One region of the Klebsiella terrigena genome, then DNA from elsewhere that is predicted to be linked to it. Evidence: predicted binding sites of a transcription regulator. Region 1 holds the regulator's gene; each other region holds the start of a gene.

The links. Region 1 encodes CRP, which controls carbon source genes, mostly activating them, when cyclic AMP is high. Its sites were predicted from a motif close to ATGTGANNNNNNTCACAT; they were not measured.
Region 2: drpB (cell division protein DrpB) is a predicted target of CRP. The motif match lies at 2,218-2,235, and genes of this name have one in related genera.
Region 3: HCK03_RS00230 (PTS sugar transporter subunit IIB) is a predicted target of CRP. The motif match lies at 2,324-2,341, and genes of this name have one in related genera.
Region 4: HCK03_RS25825 (6-phosphofructokinase) is a predicted target of CRP. The motif match lies at 1,975-1,992, and genes of this name have one in related genera.

Annotation. Positions count from the first base shown of each region.
Region 1 covers NZ_CP050508.1:402,250-407,236, reverse strand. The annotation lists gene HCK03_RS01830 (hydrolase) at 78-1,100, shown strand; gene HCK03_RS01825 (YheU family protein) at 1,097-1,315, shown strand; gene HCK03_RS01820 (phosphoribulokinase) at 1,352-2,221, shown strand; gene HCK03_RS01815 (OsmC family protein) at 2,279-2,683, opposite strand; gene crp (cAMP-activated global transcriptional regulator CRP) at 2,990-3,622, shown strand; gene HCK03_RS01805 (YccS/YhfK family putative transporter) at 3,675-4,987, shown strand, end outside.
Region 2 covers NZ_CP050508.1:2,007,037-2,012,023, reverse strand. The annotation lists gene HCK03_RS09425 (DNA cytosine methyltransferase) at 1-1,094, opposite strand, end outside; gene HCK03_RS09420 (phosphohydrolase) at 1,151-1,846, opposite strand; gene drpB (cell division protein DrpB) at 1,889-2,170, opposite strand; gene HCK03_RS09410 (porin) at 2,742-3,806, shown strand; tRNA gene HCK03_RS09405 (tRNA-Ser) at 4,140-4,229, opposite strand; gene mtfA (DgsA anti-repressor MtfA) at 4,320-4,987, shown strand, end outside.
Region 3 covers NZ_CP050508.1:46,134-51,120, reverse strand. The annotation lists gene HCK03_RS00245 (EamA family transporter) at 1-712, shown strand, start outside; gene HCK03_RS00240 (YicS family protein) at 813-1,103, shown strand; gene HCK03_RS00235 (LacI family DNA-binding transcriptional regulator) at 1,233-2,174, opposite strand; gene HCK03_RS00230 (PTS sugar transporter subunit IIB) at 2,469-2,783, shown strand; gene HCK03_RS00225 (PTS sugar transporter subunit IIC) at 2,795-4,120, shown strand; gene HCK03_RS00220 (PTS lactose/cellobiose transporter subunit IIA) at 4,254-4,556, shown strand; gene HCK03_RS00215 (carbohydrate porin) at 4,649-4,987, shown strand, end outside.
Region 4 covers NZ_CP050508.1:5,509,988-5,514,974, reverse strand. The annotation lists gene fdnG (formate dehydrogenase-N subunit alpha) at 1-178, opposite strand, end outside; gene fdhD (formate dehydrogenase accessory sulfurtransferase FdhD) at 335-1,171, shown strand; gene HCK03_RS25835 (YdgH/BhsA/McbA-like domain containing protein) at 1,299-1,511, shown strand; gene HCK03_RS25830 (hypothetical protein) at 1,735-1,971, opposite strand; gene HCK03_RS25825 (6-phosphofructokinase) at 2,271-3,251, shown strand; gene HCK03_RS25820 (PTS sugar transporter subunit IIB) at 3,263-3,577, shown strand; gene HCK03_RS25815 (PTS sugar transporter subunit IIC) at 3,570-4,937, shown strand; gene HCK03_RS25810 (class II fructose-bisphosphate aldolase) at 4,924-4,987, shown strand, end outside.

The sequences.
Region 1 (4,987 bases):
ATAAGATCACATATTGGCTAACCTGCGCACTTCATGCGCGGTATAGTGTTTATAAGTTTATTAATTGCTCTGGTGCTATGGTTGAAATCACCCCTACAGAAATGACGCCCCCCGAAGACGACTCGCGCGAGTTTCACCCAATGCGCGGCGTGGGCAATCGTCATCTGCAAACCATGCTGCCGCGACTGATCCGCCGCAAACTGGGCTTTACTCCACACTGGCAGCGCCTTGAACTCCCCGACGGTGATTTTATCGATTTGGCCTGGAGCGAAGATCCCGAATCAGCCCGCCATAAGCCGCGGCTGGTGGTTTTTCACGGTCTGGAAGGAAGCCTGCACAGCCCTTACGCTCACGGCCTGATCCACGCGGCAATGCAGCGCGGCTGGCTCGGCGTGGTGATGCATTTCCGCGGCTGTAGCGGCGAGCCTAACCGTAATAACCGCATCTACCACTCCGGAGAGACGGAAGACGGCACCTGGTTCCTGCGCTGGCTGCAGCGCGAATTTGGTCCCGCGCCCACGGCCGCCGTAGGCTATTCGCTGGGCGGCAATATGCTCGGCTGCCTGCTGGCAAACGAGGGCGACAGCGTCCCGCTCGACGCGGCGGTCATCGTGTCGGCCCCGTTCATGCTGGAGGCCTGCAGCTACCATATGGATAAAGGCTTCTCCCGCGTCTACCAGCGCTATCTGCTGAACCTGTTAAAAGCGAACGCCGCGCGCAAGCTGAAAGCCTACCCGGGCTCTCTGCCGGTTGATTTACGCCAGCTCAAAGGCATGCGGCGCATTCGCGAGTTTGACGATACCATCACCGCCAAAATTCACGGCTTTGCCGATGCGCTGGACTACTATCGCCAGTGCAGCGCGATGCCGCGTCTGAGCGATATCACGAAACCCACGCTGATCATTCACGCGAAAGACGATCCGTTCATGGACCATCATTCCATTCCGCCGCAGGAGCAGCTACCGGCCAACGTCGAGTACCAGCTGACCGAACAGGGCGGGCACGTCGGGTTTGTCGGCGGCACGCTGCGCAGGCCTGAGATGTGGCTGGAAAGACGGATCCCGGACTGGCTAACGCGCTGGCTGGAAGGAAAAAAATGATTATTCCCTGGCAGGATCTGGATCCCGAAACGCTGGATAACCTGATTGAAACCTTTGTGTTGCGCGAAGGCACCGATTATGGTGAACATGAACGCTCGCTGGCCGATAAGGTCGCCGATGTAAAACAGCAGCTGAAAAGCGGAGAAGCCGTACTGGTGTGGTCAGAGCTGCACGAGACGGTCAACATCATGCCCCGCAAGCAGTTCCACGGCTAAGGCGGCGCCACACCATCGTTTAATCTGGGAGTTGATATGTCTGCCAAACATCCGGTGATTGCCGTCACGGGCTCCAGCGGCGCGGGAACCACCACCACCAGCCTCGCCTTTCGCAAAATCTTCGCCCAGCTGAACCTGCGTGCCGCCGAAGTCGAGGGCGATAGCTTCCATCGCTACACCCGCCCGGAAATGGACATGGCGATCCGCAAAGCGCGGGATCAGGGGAAGCACATCAGCTATTTTGGCCCGGAAGCAAACGACTTCGGCCTGCTGGAAAACACCTTCCTCGAGTACGGACGCAGCGGAACCGGCCAGTCGAGAAAATATCTGCATACCTATGACGAGGCCGTGCCGTGGAATCAGGTACCGGGCACCTTCACGCCCTGGCAGCCGCTGCCGGAGCCGACCGACGTCCTGTTTTACGAAGGGCTACACGGCGGCGTTGTCACCCCGCAGCACAACGTGGCGCACAATGTCGACCTGCTGGTGGGCGTCGTGCCCATCGTCAACCTGGAGTGGATCCAGAAGCTCATCCGCGATACCAGCGAGCGCGGGCACTCTCGCGAAGCGGTGATGGATTCGGTCGTCCGCTCAATGGAAGATTATATTAACTTCATCACCCCGCAGTTCTCGCGTACCCATATCAACTTCCAGCGGGTTCCCACCGTTGATACGTCGAACCCCTTCGCCGCTAAAGGTATTCCCTCGCTGGATGAAAGCTTTGTGGTGATCCACTTCCGCAACCTGCAGGATATCGACTTCCCGTGGCTGCTGGCGATGCTGCAAGGGTCGTTTATCTCGCATATCAATACGCTGGTGGTACCGGGCGGCAAAATGGGGCTGGCGATGGAGCTGATCATGGCGCCGCTGGTTGAACGGCTGATGGCAGGGAAAAAGATCGGTTAAGCCGGTAAACACCCCGGCTGCACGACGCAAACCGGGGCCACGGGCTGGCCTTCCGGCTTAGCCCTCGATAACTTCGTACGAATGCGTGATATTTACCGCTTTTTGCAGCATCAGCGCCACCGAGCAGTATTTCTCCGCCGACAGGTCTACCGCTCGCGAAACGACCGCATCCTTCAGCTCGCGGCCGGTCACGATAAAGTGCAGGTTGATGTGGGTAAACAGGCGCGGCGCCTCTTCCCGACGCTCTGAGGTCAGCTTCACCTCACAGTTGGTCACATCGTGACGTCCTTTCTGCAAAATTGAGACCACGTCGATGGCGCTACAGCCGCCGGCGGCCATCAGCACCATTTCCATCGGACTCGGCGCTTTATCCCCGGAGTTACCGTCCATCAAAATCTGGTGGCCGGAAGCCGACTCACCGATGAAGGTTAACCCTTCCACCCATTTCACACGAGCTTGCATAAAATTTAACTCCAAGGTTGCAATTTTCCTGACAGATTACACGTACATAACAAATCTCGCAACGGAAGGCGACCTGCATCATGCTGAAGCGAGACACCAGGAGACACGCGGCAAAAGCTATGCTAAAACAGTCAGGATGCTACAGTATTACATTGATGTACTGCATGTATGCAGAGGAATTCACATTACAGGCTGAAGAAAAATCACCAGCCAGCTTCCCAGGCATAGGGAAACAATACGATTGCATGCCCGGATGCCGTGTAGTGTCGGCACCCGGAGATAGCTTATAACAGAGGATAACCGCGCATGGTGCTTGGCAAACCGCAAACAGACCCTACCCTCGAATGGTTCTTGTCTCATTGCCACATTCATAAGTACCCATCTAAAAGCACGCTGATCCACCAGGGTGAAAAAGCAGAAACGTTGTACTACATCGTCAAAGGCTCTGTGGCTGTGCTCATCAAGGATGAAGAAGGTAAAGAGATGATTCTCTCTTACCTCAACCAGGGCGATTTCATCGGTGAATTAGGCTTGTTTGAAGAAGGCCAGGAGCGTAGCGCCTGGGTACGTGCGAAAACCGCATGTGAAGTGGCCGAAATCTCCTATAAAAAATTCCGTCAGCTAATCCAGGTTAACCCGGATATTCTGATGCGTCTCTCGTCGCAGATGGCCCGCCGTCTGCAGGTTACCTCTGAGAAAGTCGGTAACCTTGCCTTCCTCGACGTCACCGGCCGTATCGCCCAGACGTTGCTGAACCTGGCAAAACAACCTGACGCCATGACCCACCCGGACGGTATGCAAATCAAAATTACCCGTCAGGAAATCGGTCAGATCGTCGGCTGTTCACGTGAAACCGTTGGCCGTATTCTGAAGATGCTGGAAGATCAAAATCTGATCTCCGCACACGGTAAAACTATCGTCGTCTACGGCACGCGTTAAGCTGATAAAACGGCGTGTTGCTCCTGCAACACGCCGTTTTTGTTTTCCCTCTATGTGGCGCAGGCTGATTTACCACCCGGAAGTCAACTACGCACTGCGGCAAACGCTGGTGCTGTGTTTGCCGGTCGCAATAGGCCTCCTTCTCGGCCATCTGCAGCAGGGTCTGCTGTTCTCGCTGGTTCCCGCATGCTGCAACGTCGCCGGTCTTGATACACCGCATAAGCGCTTCTTTAAACGCCTGATTATTGGCGGCTCGCTCTTTGCCGGCTGCAGCCTGATCGTTCAGCTCCTTCTCCAGCACGATATCCCGCTCCCTTTAATTCTCAGCGGCCTGACCCTGCTCCTTGGCGTCACGGCAGAAATCAGCTCGCTGCACGCGAGGCTGCTGCCCGCCTCGCTGATTGCCGCCATCTTTACTCTGAGCCTCGCCGGCAATATGCCGATCTGGGAACCGCTGCTGATCTACGCGCTTGGCACGCTGTGGTACGGGCTATTCAACTGGTTCTGGTTTTGGCTGTGGCGCGAGCAGCCGCTGCGCGAATCGCTAAGCCTGCTCTACCGGGAGCTGGCCAACTATTGTGAAGCCAAATACAGCCTGCTGACCCAGCATATCGACCCGGCAACCTCGCTGCCTCCGCTGCTGACCCGTCAGCAAAAGGTCGTCGACCTGATCACCCAGTGCTACCAGCAGATGCATATGCTGGCGGCCAATCAGCGTAGCGACCATAAGCGCCTGCTGCGGGCGTTTCAGGTTGCCCTCGATCTGCAGGAACATATTTCCGTCAGCCTGCATCAGCCGGAAGAGGTGCAGAAGCTGGTCGAACGCAGCCACGCGGAAGCGGTAATCCGCTGGAATGCGCAAACCGTCGCCGCGCGGCTAAGGGTGCTGGCGGATGACATCCTCTACCACCGCTATCCGCAGCGCTTTAACATGGATAAGCAGATCGGCGCCCTGGAGAAGATTGCCTCTCAGCACCCCGACAACCCGGTCGGGCAATTCTGCGCATGGCACTTCAGCCGCCTTGCCCGGGTGCTGCGCACCCAGCGTCCGCTGTACCCACGTAACCTGATGGCCGATAAGGAACGGCGCCTGCCGCTACTGCCTGCGCTGAAAAACTATCTCTCTTACAAATCGCCGGCTTTACGCAACGCCGCCCGGATCTGCGTGATGCTCACCGCCGCGAGCCTGATGGGCAGTGCGCTAAACCTGCCCAAACCCTACTGGATCCTGATGACGGTGCTTTTCGTCACCCAGAACGGCTACGGCGCAACGCGGGTCCGCATCGTCCACCGGGCGGCAGGGACCCTCGCCGGCCTGGTGATTGCCGGACTGACGCTGCACTTTCACGTCCCTGAGGGCTATAC
Region 2 (4,987 bases), 1.6 Mb from region 1:
GCCACGCTATGCGGGTTGCGCGGGTCGACTAGCCCATAGCCGAAACCGTTGCCCAGCGCCTGGTGTTTACGCGCGTAGCGATACAGGTATTTCCACAGCACCGGAGTAAGAATAAATTTGGCATCCACCGTCGGCTCGAGCAGCTCGCCAAACGTCGGGCGCTGGGCCGGGTAAAGCCCGGAGATATCGCGCAGGGTAAACCCCTCGTGCAGCTGCAGGTCGCGACGAAAGCCAACCAGCACGATGCGTTCGCGGTGCTGTGGCAGGAAGTTGCGGCCATCGATAACCTTGGGATCGTCCGCCCCGCTATGCCCGGCATCAGAGACCTCATAGCCGAGTTCGTCGAGGGTTTGCATGATGATGCTGAACGTTCGCCCCTTGTCGTGGCTCTTCAGGTTTTTGACGTTCTCCAGCACAAAGATTGGCGGCCGCCGGGCCGCTATAATCCTGACGACATCGAAAAACAGCGTGCCCTGCGTCTCACAGGCAAAGCCGTGGGCGCGTCCGAGGGCGTTCTTCTTCGATACCCCGGCGAGGGAAAAAGGCTGGCAGGGAAAGCCGGCCAGCAGCACATCATGCTGAGGAATCGTGTCGCGAATGTGCCGCGCGGCGTCTTCATCGCTGATATCAAGACGATGGCTGAGGGTGATATCACGGATATCGGCATTGAAGCGATGCTGCTCGGGGTCGCAATACCAGTTCGCTTTGTAGGTGCGCACCGCGTGCTTATTCCATTCGCTGGTGAAAACGCACTGCCCGTTGATGGCTTCAAAGCCGTTGCGGATGCCGCCGATACCGGCAAACAGATCGACAAAGCGGAAAGCATAATTCGGATGGTGTGCCGGCGGCCGCGGCAGCAGCGATGCCAGATGCGCGCGCTCCCGATGGCCTAAGCGGCTGGCCGCCCGGGGCACCGTGGCGACGCGCTTGAGTATCGCCGGGCTCCAGTGCTGTTCCCCAACGGCAACCAGCTGCGCCACCAGCGTTTTCACATCATATATTGCCATCAGCTGGCGCAATAACGCCTGCGCGTCTTCCCCGGCCTGCGTTACCGGCAAAGACGGGGGATTTTCCTTAGATAAATTTTGCGGCATAACCTCAACCAGCTGGACAATTTTCGCAGAGATTACCACAAATAGCGCAGGCAGTTTTAAGCCTGTGGGTCAAAGCGGCGCAAAACCGCCTCATCCAGCGCGGTAGGGTCCCCCTGCAGCTCTGAACTGAGCTTCGCCATAAACTGCACCAGGAAGCGGGCGTTGTGTTCCGCCATCGCTCTCCCTTCAGCGGTTTGCATGGTTTTAGGCAGGCGCAGCAGCTTGCACTGGAAATGGTCCAGCGCGTAGGTGCGGTCATCCAGCTCGCGCCTATCGGCAAAAGGATCGTCAGCATCAAACAGGATATTATTCAGCGCCCCGGAGACCGCGAAAACGCGCGCCAGACCAATCGCCCCCAGGGACTCGAGCCGGTCGGCATCCTGGACAATCTTCGCCTCTTCGCTCAGCGGAGGAATAGCGGCGCTAAAGCTATGCGCCTCAATGGCGTGGAGTACGGCAGGATAGCGGTCGACGGGAAAATCGGCAAAAGAGGAGTGCAGAATACTCTGCGTCTTTTGCGCCGCCATCACCGACGAGCGGCTGCGGTCGGGGTGGTTTTTTGCCAGGCTGACAATGTCATGAAAGTAACAGGCGGTGAGGATCACCAGGTGGTCAACCTGCCGGTTGGCGGCCAGCCGCTGGGCGGTGCCCCACACGCGACGAAAATGCGAAATGTCGTGAGCGGAGTCGCCCTGCGGGTGATGCCCTATCAGCCAGGCTTCAAATCGTTGCTGCCAGTCAACCAGTTCCATGCGCTTTCCTCTGAGAGAAGGTAGGCTGCGAGCATAGCAACTTTAATCCTGATGTTCATAGCTACCAGCATCAGGCCGCGTATACCAGGCGATTGTCCCAAGGAGTAACCCGACGACGCCGAGGACAAGAAAGCCCAGCAGCGCACCCAGCCATTTGCCCGCCGTTGAACCCAGATCCCCGTCAATACCCGCTCCGGGGACGCTCTGAATATGCCCGACAACCCACCAGTAGCGCACCATCGCCCACAGGAAATAGCCACAGAAGGCGTAAAAAGCCCATAGCGCCAGCTTGCCCCCGGGACTCCGTTTCGCTTTCTCTTCCATTTAACTGCCCTCCTTTCCTCAGGAACGAAACGTCACCTGAAACAAAAATGTGATTTCAGTCACATTATACAGTGAAGTTTGCCGTCAGGCATCCGTAACGTCCGGAGAGGTTCAGCGAGCAATCGAAGTCGCCCGCATCGTCTCTCACCAGCTGCCGGTAAATAATATGGCCCCTCGCGCCTGCCCTGGTATTCCCGTTAACCGCCGATTTAATATTTCCCCGTTACCGCTTCTCTCTTTGCGCAATTATTTTGTGCACAGAAACGATATTTATCGGCCGAACACATCAGTAACGCCCAAACATCAACATTAGAAATTTCATCACGAGCATGAATTCACCCACACACTCTAATAATACATTGTTATAAAAGACAATAACCCGGAAATATAGCTTACCGACAACCGATAATTTATTAATATAAAGAATCAATAAGAAACATTTTGTAATATTAGATATAATTTACTTACATTTTAAATTTAAATAAAAATGAACCTTCGCAGATAGTATTTATTTTGCATTAAGAAAGATTTTTTGACATTCACATTAATTATAAATAAAAGGGAATATATAATGAAAAGAAAAGTACTGGCAATTCTGGTGCCGTCCTTATTAATGGCTGGAGCCGCGAGCGCAGCGGAAATCTATAATAAAAGCGGTAATAAAGTCGATTTCTACGGCAAAATGGTCGGCGAACATATTATGACCGATACCGACGAAGGCAACCGCAACTCTGAAGATACCTCCTACGCGCGGTTCGGCGTTAAGGGTGAAACGCAGATCAACCGCGAGCTGACCGGCTATGGTCAGTTTGAATATAATATGAAAGCTAACAGACCAGAGGGCGACCAGGGCAGCGCGACCCGTCTGGCCTTTGCCGGCTTAAAATATGCCAGCTACGGTTCATTTGATTATGGCCGCAACTACGGAGCGGTATACGACGCCGCAGGCTACACGGATATGCTGGTTGAGTGGGGCGGCGACGGTCTGGTGCATACCGATAACTTTATGACCGGCCGCGCCAACGGCGTTGCCACCTACCGCAATACTGACTTTTTCGGCCTGTCAGATGGGCTGAACTTTGCTCTTCAGTACCAGGGTAAAAATACCAACCGCAATCGTCTGAAAGCCAACGGCGACGGCTACAGCGCGTCCGTTGAGTACAGCCTCGACGGATTTGGCTTTGCCGCCGCCTACGGTAATTCCGACCGAACTGACGAACAGGCCGCCGACGGCAAAGGCGAAACGGCTGAAGTCTGGAGCATCGCGGCGAAATATGATGCCAATAGCCTCTATGCTGCCATGATGTATGCCGAATCCCGCAATATGCTGCCGATGGAAAATAGCCTCATCGCCAATAAAACGCAGAGCATTGAAGCCGTCGTTCAGTACCAGCTCGAATTCGGTCTGCGCCCTTCCCTGGGCTACGTCTACGCGAAAGGTCAGGATCTCGGTAACGACGGGCGCGGCAATGCAGAGATCATGAACTACGTTGAGCTCGGTACCTGGTACTATTTCAACAAAAACTTCAACGTCTACACCGCCTATAAGTTCAACCTTCTCGACGAGAAAGATCGCGCTGTCACCGGCGCGGCGACTGACAACCAGTTCGCGCTCGGCATCATCTATCAGTTCTGATGCGATTTCACTCACCTAAGCCCGCCTTGCGCGGGCTTTTTTGTGAGCAGCCGACCGAGAGTAAATTCAGAGATAACCTAATGCGCAATCGCCGGTGGTGGCACATTTTTAAATGAGTGCTGCCCTGGCGGGCGCCACACGACTTAGTTCACAAAATGAAGGAGATACTGGCAAACTGCTACCTTGAACAATCGCTAAGTGATAGCTTATGAGCACCTGATAAACGTTCAATTCCGTCCAGCAAACGCCGGCATCAGATGGCACAGGTAACGGTATTCTGAACAGCAGGGATTTAATTAAAGGATTTTGAATCAGGTAGATAGAAAGATGAAGTGGCGGAGAGAGGGGGATTTGAACCCCCGGTAGAGTTGCCCCTACTCTAGTTTTCGAGACTAGTCCGTTCAGCCGCTCCGGCATCTCTCCGCTGTAGTGGTTGCTATAATGCCAGGTTCTTTGGCATTTTAATAGTTCCTGTCTCTTTAATTACGTTCAAGTGACGACTTTGCGAGCAATATGATGTTTAAATGGCCCTGGAAAGCAAACGAAGAGTCCGGCAGTGTGGAAATCCCCTGGGAGCAGGCGCTTGCCATCCCCGTTTTAGCCAACCTGTCCGCACAGGAGCAGCAGCAGCTTGTGCAGATGTCGGCGCGCTTTTTACAGCAAAAACGCCTGGTTGCCCTGCAGGGGCTGGAGCTGACTCCGCTGCAAAGCGCGCGCATCGCGATGCTATTTTGCCTGCCGGTTCTCGAGCTCGGCATCGAATGGCTGGACGGTTTCCACGAGGTGCTTATCTACCCTGCCCCGTTCGTCGTCGACGATGAGTGGGAGGATGATATTGGCCTGGTCCATAACCAGCGGGTCGTGCAATCCGGACAAAGCTGGCAGCAGGGGCCCATTATTCTTAACTGGCTGGATATTCAGGACTCCTTCGATGCATCGGGTTTTAACCTCGTGGTGCACGAAGTGGCGCATAAGCTTGATACCCGCAACGGCGATCGCGCCAGCGGCGTGCCGCTAATACCTTTACGCGAGGTTGCCGGCTGGGAACACGATCTCCACGCGGCGATGAACAACATTCAGGATGAGATTGACCTGGTCGGCGAGAGCGCCGCCAGTATTGATGCCTACGCCGCGACCGACCCGGCGGAATGTTTTGCCGTTCTGTCAGAATATTTCTTTAG
Region 3 (4,987 bases), 360 kb from region 1:
CGTCCTGCAAAACCGCAAAGATGCCGTCAGCCTGCTGATTTTCTCGCTGTTTGGCGCGCTGACCGTGCAGTACACCTTCCTGATGACCATCGAAAAATCAAACGCCGCGACCGCGACGGTGCTGCAGTTCCTGTCGCCGACGATTATCGTCGCCTGGTTCGCGCTGGCCCGCAAAACGCGCCCTCGCCCGCTGGTGCTGGCAGCGATCGGCACTTCGCTGGCTGGCACGTTTCTGCTGGTAACCCACGGCAACCCGACAACGCTCTCTATTTCACCCGCGGCGCTCTTCTGGGGGGTGGCTTCGGCCTTTGCCGCCGCCTTCTACACCACCTATCCGTCAACGCTTATCGCCCGCTACGGCACCCTGCCGATCGTCGGCTGGAGCATGCTGCTCGGCGGGGCGATGCTGCTGCCGTTCTACGGCGGCCAGGGCAGCAACTTTGTGGTCAACGGCCCCCTGCTGCTGGCCTTCTTTTATCTGGTGGTGATCGGCACTTCGCTGACCTTCAGCCTTTATCTGAACGGCGCGCAGATGATTGGCGGCGCGAAGGCGGGGATCCTCAGCTGCGCCGAGCCGCTGAGCAGCGCCCTGCTCTCTTTGCTGCTGCTGGGCATCACCTTTACGCTGCCGGACTGGCTCGGCACGCTGCTGATCCTGTCATCGGTGGTGCTGATAGCCTTGGATTCACGGCGGCGCGTTCGGGCAGCATAGAAAAGCAATTTACTGATTTTAAACAATTTATAATCCAGATGATTTGCGTGTTTTGCGCACTACGCATATAGTTTGGTATCACCCTTGAAGGAGAAGCGCCATGAAAGCGTGTTGGATGTTGTGCCTGGTCAGCGCCCTCAGCGCCTCGGCTGCGTGGGCCGAATCGCCGCTACAAAGCCTGCAGTTCGAGCAGCAAAAACAGCTGGTATTAAAAGCGGTGAAGGAAAAATGCACCCCGGCGGCAACGCTTAGCGATAACGACTTTGCCAATAAGGTTCTCGCCTCGAAAGAGAATCAAACCTACGTGCGTGAGGCAACCCTGGCAAAAGAGCGTAATAACCAGAAGAACTACCAGGCGGCGATCGACAAGATTACCTGCCCGGCGCAGTGATCCCGCCTGCGACGCGGCCAGCAGGCCGCCCGCCGCGCAAATAAAAATACCTGTCAGTTACGCCACTGGCAGGTATTTTTTTGACTTCATCATGGCCTCGCGGCTGTGTGCGCCCGCGCGCGGGCCAGCTTAGATTTTCGGAATAATAAGATCCCCGCGCAGCATGCTGCCGCCCAGCATTTGCGTCTTTTCCGTCAGCCAGCTGACGATCCGCATCGCCATCACATCCATCGAGTACTCAATCGCCGGAATGGTCGGAATACCCGGCAGCTGTAGCGAGCCGGCCAGGCTAAAGACCATCACCTTTTCCGGCACCGCGCGGCTGAACGCCTGCAGCTGCGGGACAACCCGCTGCGCCTGCTGCTCGTCCGCAACCAGCAGCGCATTGAAGTTCAACGTCGTCGCGTTGCTCACCAGCTCCTGCACCGCCACCGACGGCGAAGTGCTGTCGAGGAATACCAGGTTGCGATTAAACGGCAGGAAATTTTTCTCCAGCGCATGCTTGTAGCCCAGCAGCACCTGATCGGCAAAGCCGCTCCCCTCGGGATGGATGAGCGCAATCTGGCGTCGCCCCTGGCTAATCAAATAGTTACAGGCAGTTTCCGCGGCAAAAGCGTGGTCAAACTGAATGCTGTTCGCCCCTTCGCTCTCGAGGCAGTCAATCAGCGCCACGTCCGGCCGGTCAATATTCAGCGGGAAGCGGGCGCCAATAATCAGGATATCGTCGCACAGGCCGCAGCTGAGCTCTTCGAGCGAGTTCATCACCCCGTCGCGGGTGTTGGCGAAGCGCAGCAGCAGATGCTTTTGATGCTGACTCAGCTGTTTTTCCAGGGCATACAGATAGCTGGTGGTTTGATTGATATTATCCTGGGCGCAAATCACCCCGATGCAGCCCGTGCTCTGGCTGAACAATGATTGGGCAATCATATTTGGCCGGTAATTGAGCTCTTCCGCCGCCTGCAGTACCGCCTGACGACTGGCCTCTTTGACGCCGCGAGAGCCGCTCAGCACGCGTGAAACTGTGGCCTTTGAGACGCCAGCTAACCGTGATACATCGTTGATTGTAGACATCTTTCTCCCCTGACAGGGTCGGGCCGATCCCTGTAAATCTTTAGACCTGAATCGCTTCAATAGTAACCAACGGCAGTATATCCGTTTCCTTTTTTATTTGGAAACCGATTTTCCGTTTCATGGAAAATCATCGCAAAAACCACGGAATTATGTGAGCCGAATCTAATTAATCAGCCCCGTACACGGTAGATCTTGACGGTTATCACAGTTCTGTTTTTTATAAATGGAAACCGGTTTCCGTCTGATATCAAATCATCCACGCAATAACTTTTTACATATTGAGGATGAGTGTCGATGTACAAGATTATGCTGTGCTGCTCTGCGGGAATGTCCACCAGTCTGCTGGTCAGGAAGATGGTCGATGAGGCGAAGGAACGTAACCTGCCTGTGCAGATAGACGCCTACGGCGTTTCCGAATTTGACATGCAGTTTCCGCAATACCAGGTGGTTCTGCTCGGACCCCAGGTAAAATACATGCTGAAAACATTATCTGAGAAAGCCGCTTCCCTGAATATTCCGGTCCAGCCGATAAACGCCATGGACTACGGAATGCAGCGGGGAGATAACGTCCTGGATTATGCTCTGTCGCTGATAGCAGCGGCGCATTAAGAGGTGTGCAAATGAGTTCTCTGTATCAGTCCATGATTGCCGTGATCGAGCAATCTATTACTCCGCTGGCAGGACGCCTTGGGCAGCAGAAATACGTTATCGCCATCCGCGATGGCTTCACTGCCGCATTGCCGTTTATGATCATCGGCTCTTTCATGCTGGTATTTATCTTTCCTCCTTTTTCACCCGACACCACCAACGGTTTTGCCCGCGGCTGGCTGGATTTCTCACAGCAGTATCGTGAGCAGCTGATGCTGCCGTTTAACCTGAGCATGGGGGTCATGACCTTCTTTATTTCCGTCGGCATTGGCGCCAGCCTCGGCCGCCAGTTTCAGCTCGACCCGGTGATGTCCGGCCTGCTGGCCTTTATGGCCTTTCTGCTGGTCGCGGCACCCTACGCTGACGGCAAAATTTCCACCCAGTATCTGTCAGGCCAGGGGATCTTCACCGCCTTAATTACCGCCATCTACTCCACCCGCGTTTACGCATGGCTGAAGCAGAATAATATTACTATCCGCCTGCCGAAAGAGGTGCCCACCGGCGTCGCGCGCTCGTTCGAAATCCTGATCCCGGTGCTGGTGGTGATCGGGACGCTGCATCCGCTGAACCTGTTTATCGAAGCGCAGACCGGTATGATCCTGCCGCAGGCGATTATGCATCTGCTGGAGCCGCTGGTGTCGGCCTCCGACTCCCTGCCGGCAATCCTGCTCTCCGTGCTGATGTGCCAGATTTTCTGGTTCGCCGGGATCCACGGCTCGCTGATTGTGACCGGGATTATGAACCCGTTCTGGATGGCGAACCTGTCGGCAAACCAGGCGGCACTGGCCGCTGGCGCCGCGCTACCGCACGTTTATCTGCAGGGCTTCTGGGACCACTATCTGCTGATTGGCGGCGTGGGCTCGACGCTTCCGCTGGCATTCCTGCTGCTGCGCAGCCGCGTGGCGCACCTGCGGACCATCGGCAAAATGGGCATCGTGCCAAGCTTCTTCAACATTAACGAACCGATTCTGTTCGGGGCGCCGATTATCATGAACCCGATGATGTTTATCCCGTTCGTGTTCGTGCCGATGATCAACGCAGTGCTGGCCTACGGCGCAACCCGTCTCGGCTGGCTGACGCAGGTGGTCTCGCTGACGCCGTGGACCACGCCAGCCCCTATCGGCGCCTCCTGGGCCGCCAACTGGACCCTGAGCCCGGTGGTGATGTGCGTCATTTGCATGGTGATGTCAGCCGTCATTTACCTGCCATTCCTCCGCGCCTATGAACGCTCATTAATGAAAACTGAAGTCGAAAAAGCCAAAGCTGCCGTTCCGGTTGCTGAAACAGTCAGTCAGTAATAGTCGGGAAATACGCTCTTAGCTGTATTTCCCGGAGCGTCCGATAAAAATAACACCGTCATCAGGAATTATGCGGAAAAGGGATTTTCGCCGTACGCTTTAAATAATAAAGTTAATGATCTCAGGAACTATTATGATTGAATTAGAAGATGCGGTAATGGAAATTATCGTGAATGCGGGACAGTCACGCTCATTATGTTTCGAAGCGATTCATGCTGCCCGCCACGGTAATATTGATGAAGCTAAACTGCTCCTTAATGAAGCCGACGGCTACGCCCGCCGGGCGCACCAGATGCAGACCCAGCTTATCGAGCAGGATGCGGGCGAGGCGCGCCAGCCGATGACGCTGATTATGGTCCACGCGCAGGACCATCTGATGAATTCGCTGCTGGCTCGCGAGTTTTCACAGGAAATTATTCACTTATACCAACGTTAATATATAAACGTCATCCTCTAACTCACCCCTTATATTAATCGGGGCGGGATGGTTATTATCTTAATATATAAATTATTACCAGCGAGATAATTATGAATAATGTAAAAATGCTGCCATTAGCCATGGCGGTCGTTGCCGCACTGTGCCCAATTTCTGTATTAGCGCAAGATTTTACTCAGCAACAAATAGATGCCATTGTGGCGAAAGCCGTGGATAAAGCGCTGGCCGACCGTCAGGCTAAAATGGATGCCGCCGCTGCGAAGAAGGTGGATCTGGAAACCAACCCGCAAACCGCCGCAGCCACGCCGGATATGGCTATTCCATTCGGCCTGAAGTTTAGCGGCTACGCCCGCTACGGCGCCCAGTTCCAGACCGGCGATCAGAAGTTCGTCGGCGTCGACGGCTCCTACAACGGCGCGTCGGCCATCGGC
Region 4 (4,987 bases), 490 kb from region 1:
ACAGCCCACAGCCAACGGAACAGTACGTACAGGTGTTGCGGGTTTCACGGGTACGCAGCAGCTTATATTGCCGGGTCTCCGCGAGCGCAATAGCCGGGGCGAAGCCCAGCGTTGCTGCCGTTGTACCTGCCATACCGCCAGCGCAGATCTTAAAGAACTGCCTTCTGCTGACCTGCATGGTTCACTCCTTGTATCGACATTGTCACATGTAGTTATTTACTTTGCGGTAAGGGCCGCAAAGGTTCAGAATTAGGGGCAATCACCCTCTTTCTTGAGGGGGTATGTAAAGAATACCACATTGTGTGTATGCCTGTTCCAATACGGTTAAGACAAAGTGAATAAGAACCCTCTCGAACAAATCAAAAATGTGACTACTGTCACGGGTTACCGCCAGGTCGCGCTGTGGAAGCGCGATAATTTGCAACATCCTCAGCCGGACGAGTTAGCTGAAGAGGTGCCGGTCGCCCTGGTCTATAACGGCATCTCACACGTCGTGATGATGGCCTCTCCGGGCGATCTGCAGCGGTTCGCCGTCGGTTTTTCGTTGTCCGAAGGGATTATCGAAAATCGCGCCGAGATCTACGGCATGGACGTGGTGCAGGAATGCAACGGCCTGGCCGTCAGAATTGAGCTCTCCAGCCGCCGGTTTATGGGGCTGAAAGAGCGCCGCCGCGCGCTGGCGGGACGCACCGGCTGCGGAGTATGCGGCGTGGAGCAGCTAAACGATATCGGCAGGCCGGTGCGCCCGCTGCCGTTTACGCAAACCTTCAACCTCGCGAACCTCGATCGCGCGCTGGAGCACCTTAACGACGTGCAGCCCATCGGCCGCATCACCGGGTGCACCCACGCGGCCGCCTGGGTTCGTCCGTCGGGCCAGCTGGCGGGCGGGCATGAAGACGTTGGGCGTCACGTCGCTCTCGACAAGCTGCTCGGACGGCGCGTGGAGGAGGGAAACGACTGGCAGAACGGCGCAGCGCTGGTCTCCAGCCGGGCCAGCTACGAGATGGTGCAGAAGGCGGCCATGTGCGGCGTGGAAATCCTGTTTGCGGTCTCCGCCGCGACCGCGCTGGCGGTTGAGGTCGCGGAACGCTGCAACCTGACGCTGGTCGGTTTTTGCAAGCCGGGCAGAGCGACGATTTATACCCACCCGCAGCGGATTATTGCGGGTTAAAATACAATCAATTTTTTTGAATGATGTGAACAAATCCTTCCGCTTTTTGTTATGGGATGTGAGGTCTATTATTTATCTCATCAAGGCACAACGCCTTACCCAAACAACTTACTGAAGGATTTATCTCATGAAAAACGTCAAAACTTTTGTCGCAGTTATTGCTCTGGCCGCTTCTTTTGGTTCTTTCGCTGCTGAAAGCGTGACCGCCACCGCCGCAACCATGGACGGTGCTGAAGCGAAAATTGCCGCTCAGGCCCAGGCTGCTGGCGCATCATCTTATAAAATTACCGAAGCCTTTACCGGTAACCGCGTGCATATGACGGCGGAACTGAATAAATAAGCTTAAGAGCTACTGTTGAAAGAGCGCCTCAGGGCGCTTTTTTTGTGTCTGATAAATCATTATGTAGTTGTTAATTAAATTTTTTAGCATGGAGGTCCGGTTTATTGCAGGACGTTGAATAGTTGACAATAAAAGGTTCCCGCTGTGGCAAAAGTCGCGAAAAATAACCTCATCGCATCGCTCATCGCTCATCGCTCATCGCTCATCGCTCATCGCTCATCGCTCATCGCTCATCGCTCATCGCCTTTGGCAGAAGCTGGCTGGTGCTCAGCACGCCATCATCCGCATTGGCGGCAATACGGATTATTTCGCCGCCGGACACGGGGCCGCGGAGCGTGATGACCTCACCCTCGCGATTATCGCTGCCGGCGCTGGCGCACATCGCTTTAATCTGGTTTTTTAATTCGCCGATATTATCGAGATGGATGTCCCGATGCCGGCTGCGCGCTTCCTGACGCAAAAAATGCGCTATTTATCACATTTCCGCCTTTTCATCATCGCTGGATTTAGGGATGAAAATGGGCAGCCCGCCCGCACAGTTATCTCCTCAAGCAACCTAATGATCTTAAAGAAAATAAAGAAATAACTGTTAAGACGATCTCATTTTATAAAACAGATGTTGATCACAAAAAACGAGCTAATAAACCCACTGTCAATATTAGGCTGGCAGAGATTTATCAGCATATTGTGATCTGTACTGCAAATAACGCCCTTGAACTCAGGGAAAAATGTGGGCAAGCAAAACAGCGGAGGTAGGCAATGAAAATTGGCATTGTTATTAGCGGTGGTGATGTTTCTGGAATTAATAATTTTATATTCCAGGTTGCCAGACTGGCGAATGCCGATATCACCATTTTTAATGGTGGAATACCCGGGCTGTTGGATAAAAATCATCATGAGGTCGCCTGGCGCGATCTGGTCGATTTCTCCATTGCCTCTATTCCGATCATTACCTCCGGGCGCACCAGTCGTCGGTTGCTGCGTAGTGAATATGAAACAATAGCCAAAAAAATTAAATCACTGCGCATTGATGTGCTGATTATGGCCGGCGGTGATGGTAGCCTGCAGTTTCTCAATACGCTGAGCGAATTTGATATTAACTGTTTTGGCGTCGGGATGACTATCGATAATGATGTGTACGGGAGTGATTATACGATTGGTTTCTCCACCGCCTGCGAGCAGATTATTAAAGAAGTTTCCCGCTTAAGAAATACTGGAAGAGCATTACCGGGCCGCGTATTTATGGTCGAAATTCTGGGAGGTTATTGTGGAGAGTTAACGTTGCAATCCGCGATAAAAAGTAACGCCGATATCGCCCTGATCCCGGAATCGCAGCTGCCGTTGGAAGCGCTGGCCGAGCGGGTGAAGCATAAGCTGACACAGCAGAATAGCGTGGTGATCCTGTGCTCTGAAGGCTACACCAGGGAGTACTCTCCCGGATTTCAGGGAGCCATTGATACCATGATTAAGCAGCTCGAACCGCAAATTGGCGTGCGTATTCGTAAAACTATCGTTGGCTACGGTTTGCGCAATGGCGATCCGACCTGCGAAGAAATTTATCAGGGCACTATTATGGCCAGTGAAGTGGTTCGCTGCATTCAGTCAGGGATGAAAAATAAAGCCATTATAATTAATTCAAGTAATAAACCTATTCCGATTGATTTAGTTAGTATGAAAAAACGTCTGGTCGACACTGAAGGACATCATTATAAACTTGCCAAAAAACTCAATATAATTTGAGGAGACCCTACATGCTGAAAATTCTATGCGTATGTGGCTGCGGCCTCGGTTCAAGCTTTGCTATTGAAATGACGGCGAAGGCTGTTTTAAAGAAACTGGAGATTCCAGCGCAGATTGAACATACCACTATTTCCGAAGCCGGGGCGTTTAAATCAGATATGATTCTGACGCAAAAAACCTTTGCCGATATATTAACGGCAGATGCCAGTGAAGAGGAAATTAAACGCGTGGTGGTACTGCATAAGCTGACGGATAAAGACGAGATTGAAGCGAAGATCGTCGCATTCTTAAAAGAACGTAACCTGAAGGTAGCGGACTATGAATAGCTTTGTAGAGTTTATCGTCAAAGATTTACTCGGCCAGGCATCGATATTAATTGCATTTATTGCGATGCTGGGCCTGATTCTGCAAAAAAAATCAGCGGGTAAAACGGCGGAAGGGACGTTTAAAACGCTACTCGGTTTCTTAATTATGATGGCCGGGATCAACATTATTGTCGCCACGCTAACGTTCCTTAACGATATTTTCACGCAGGGATTTGGCATGAAAGGCTACATTACCGATGTCGCCGCCATTGCCGGATTAGCCAACCGTGAATTAGGCTCCGAAGTTGCGCTGACCCTGATGGTGATTTTTGCCGTCAACATCATTATCGCCCGCCTAACGCCGCTCAAATATATCTTCCTGACCGGCCAGGCGCTGCTGTGGATGGCGACTATCGGCGCGGTGATTGGCTTTAAAGCCGGGCTGACCGGGCTTCCGCTGATTTTAACCGGCGGTATTTTCGGCGGCGTGATGGCGGTACTGATGCCCGCTCTGGCGCAGCCGGTGGTCAGGCGCATCACCGGTTCCGATGACGTGGCGCTGGGGCATTTCTGCACTATCGGCTATCTGGTGCAGGCAGCGGTGGCTAAAGTGGTGGGTAAAGGGTCTCGTTCAACGGAAGATCTGGAGTTACCGGACAACTTTAAGTTTCTTCAGGACACCTATCTCGCGATGGCGGTAGTGATGGTGCCGATGTACCTCATTCCCGCGGTTGCGGCGGGCCCGGAATATATCGCGCAGTTCTCCAACGGCATTAACTACCTGATGTACGCCTTTATGCAGTCCATTCAGTTTGTGGCGGGGGTATTCGTTCTCTACAGCGGCGTGCGCTTATTGCTTAACGAGCTGGTTCCGGCATTTCGCGGGATTGCGATGCGCATTGTCCCGGACGCAAAGCCCGCGCTGGATTGCCCGGTGCTGTTTCCCTATGCGCCCAACGCGGTGATCGTCGGCTTCCTGGCGACCACCGTCGGCTCCATCATCGGCATGCTGGTATTTCCCATGTTTGGCCTGGCGATGATCCTGCCTGGCCTGTTAACCAACTTTTTTGCCGGGGGGACGGCGGGCGTGTTCGGCAACGCGCTGGGCGGCCGCCGTGGGGCGATGATTGGCGGCGTGATCCACGGCCTGTTTATCACCTTCCTGCCCGCTATTTTAGTGCCGATGTTGGAAAGCTACGGCTTTACCGGCGTCACCTTCAGCGATTCGGACGTCATTAGTTCCGGTTTGGTATTAGGCCACGCCTTCCAGAATAACTGGCTATTTGTCGCCCTGTTCATTGTTTTTGTTGCCGCACTGGCATGGTTCGTAAACGGTAAATCAGCGAAGCCGAAAGGGGAAAATGTTCATGAGTCTGTATAACTTCAACGCTATTCTGAAAATTGCGCAGGAAAGAAATTTTAAGGCCATTG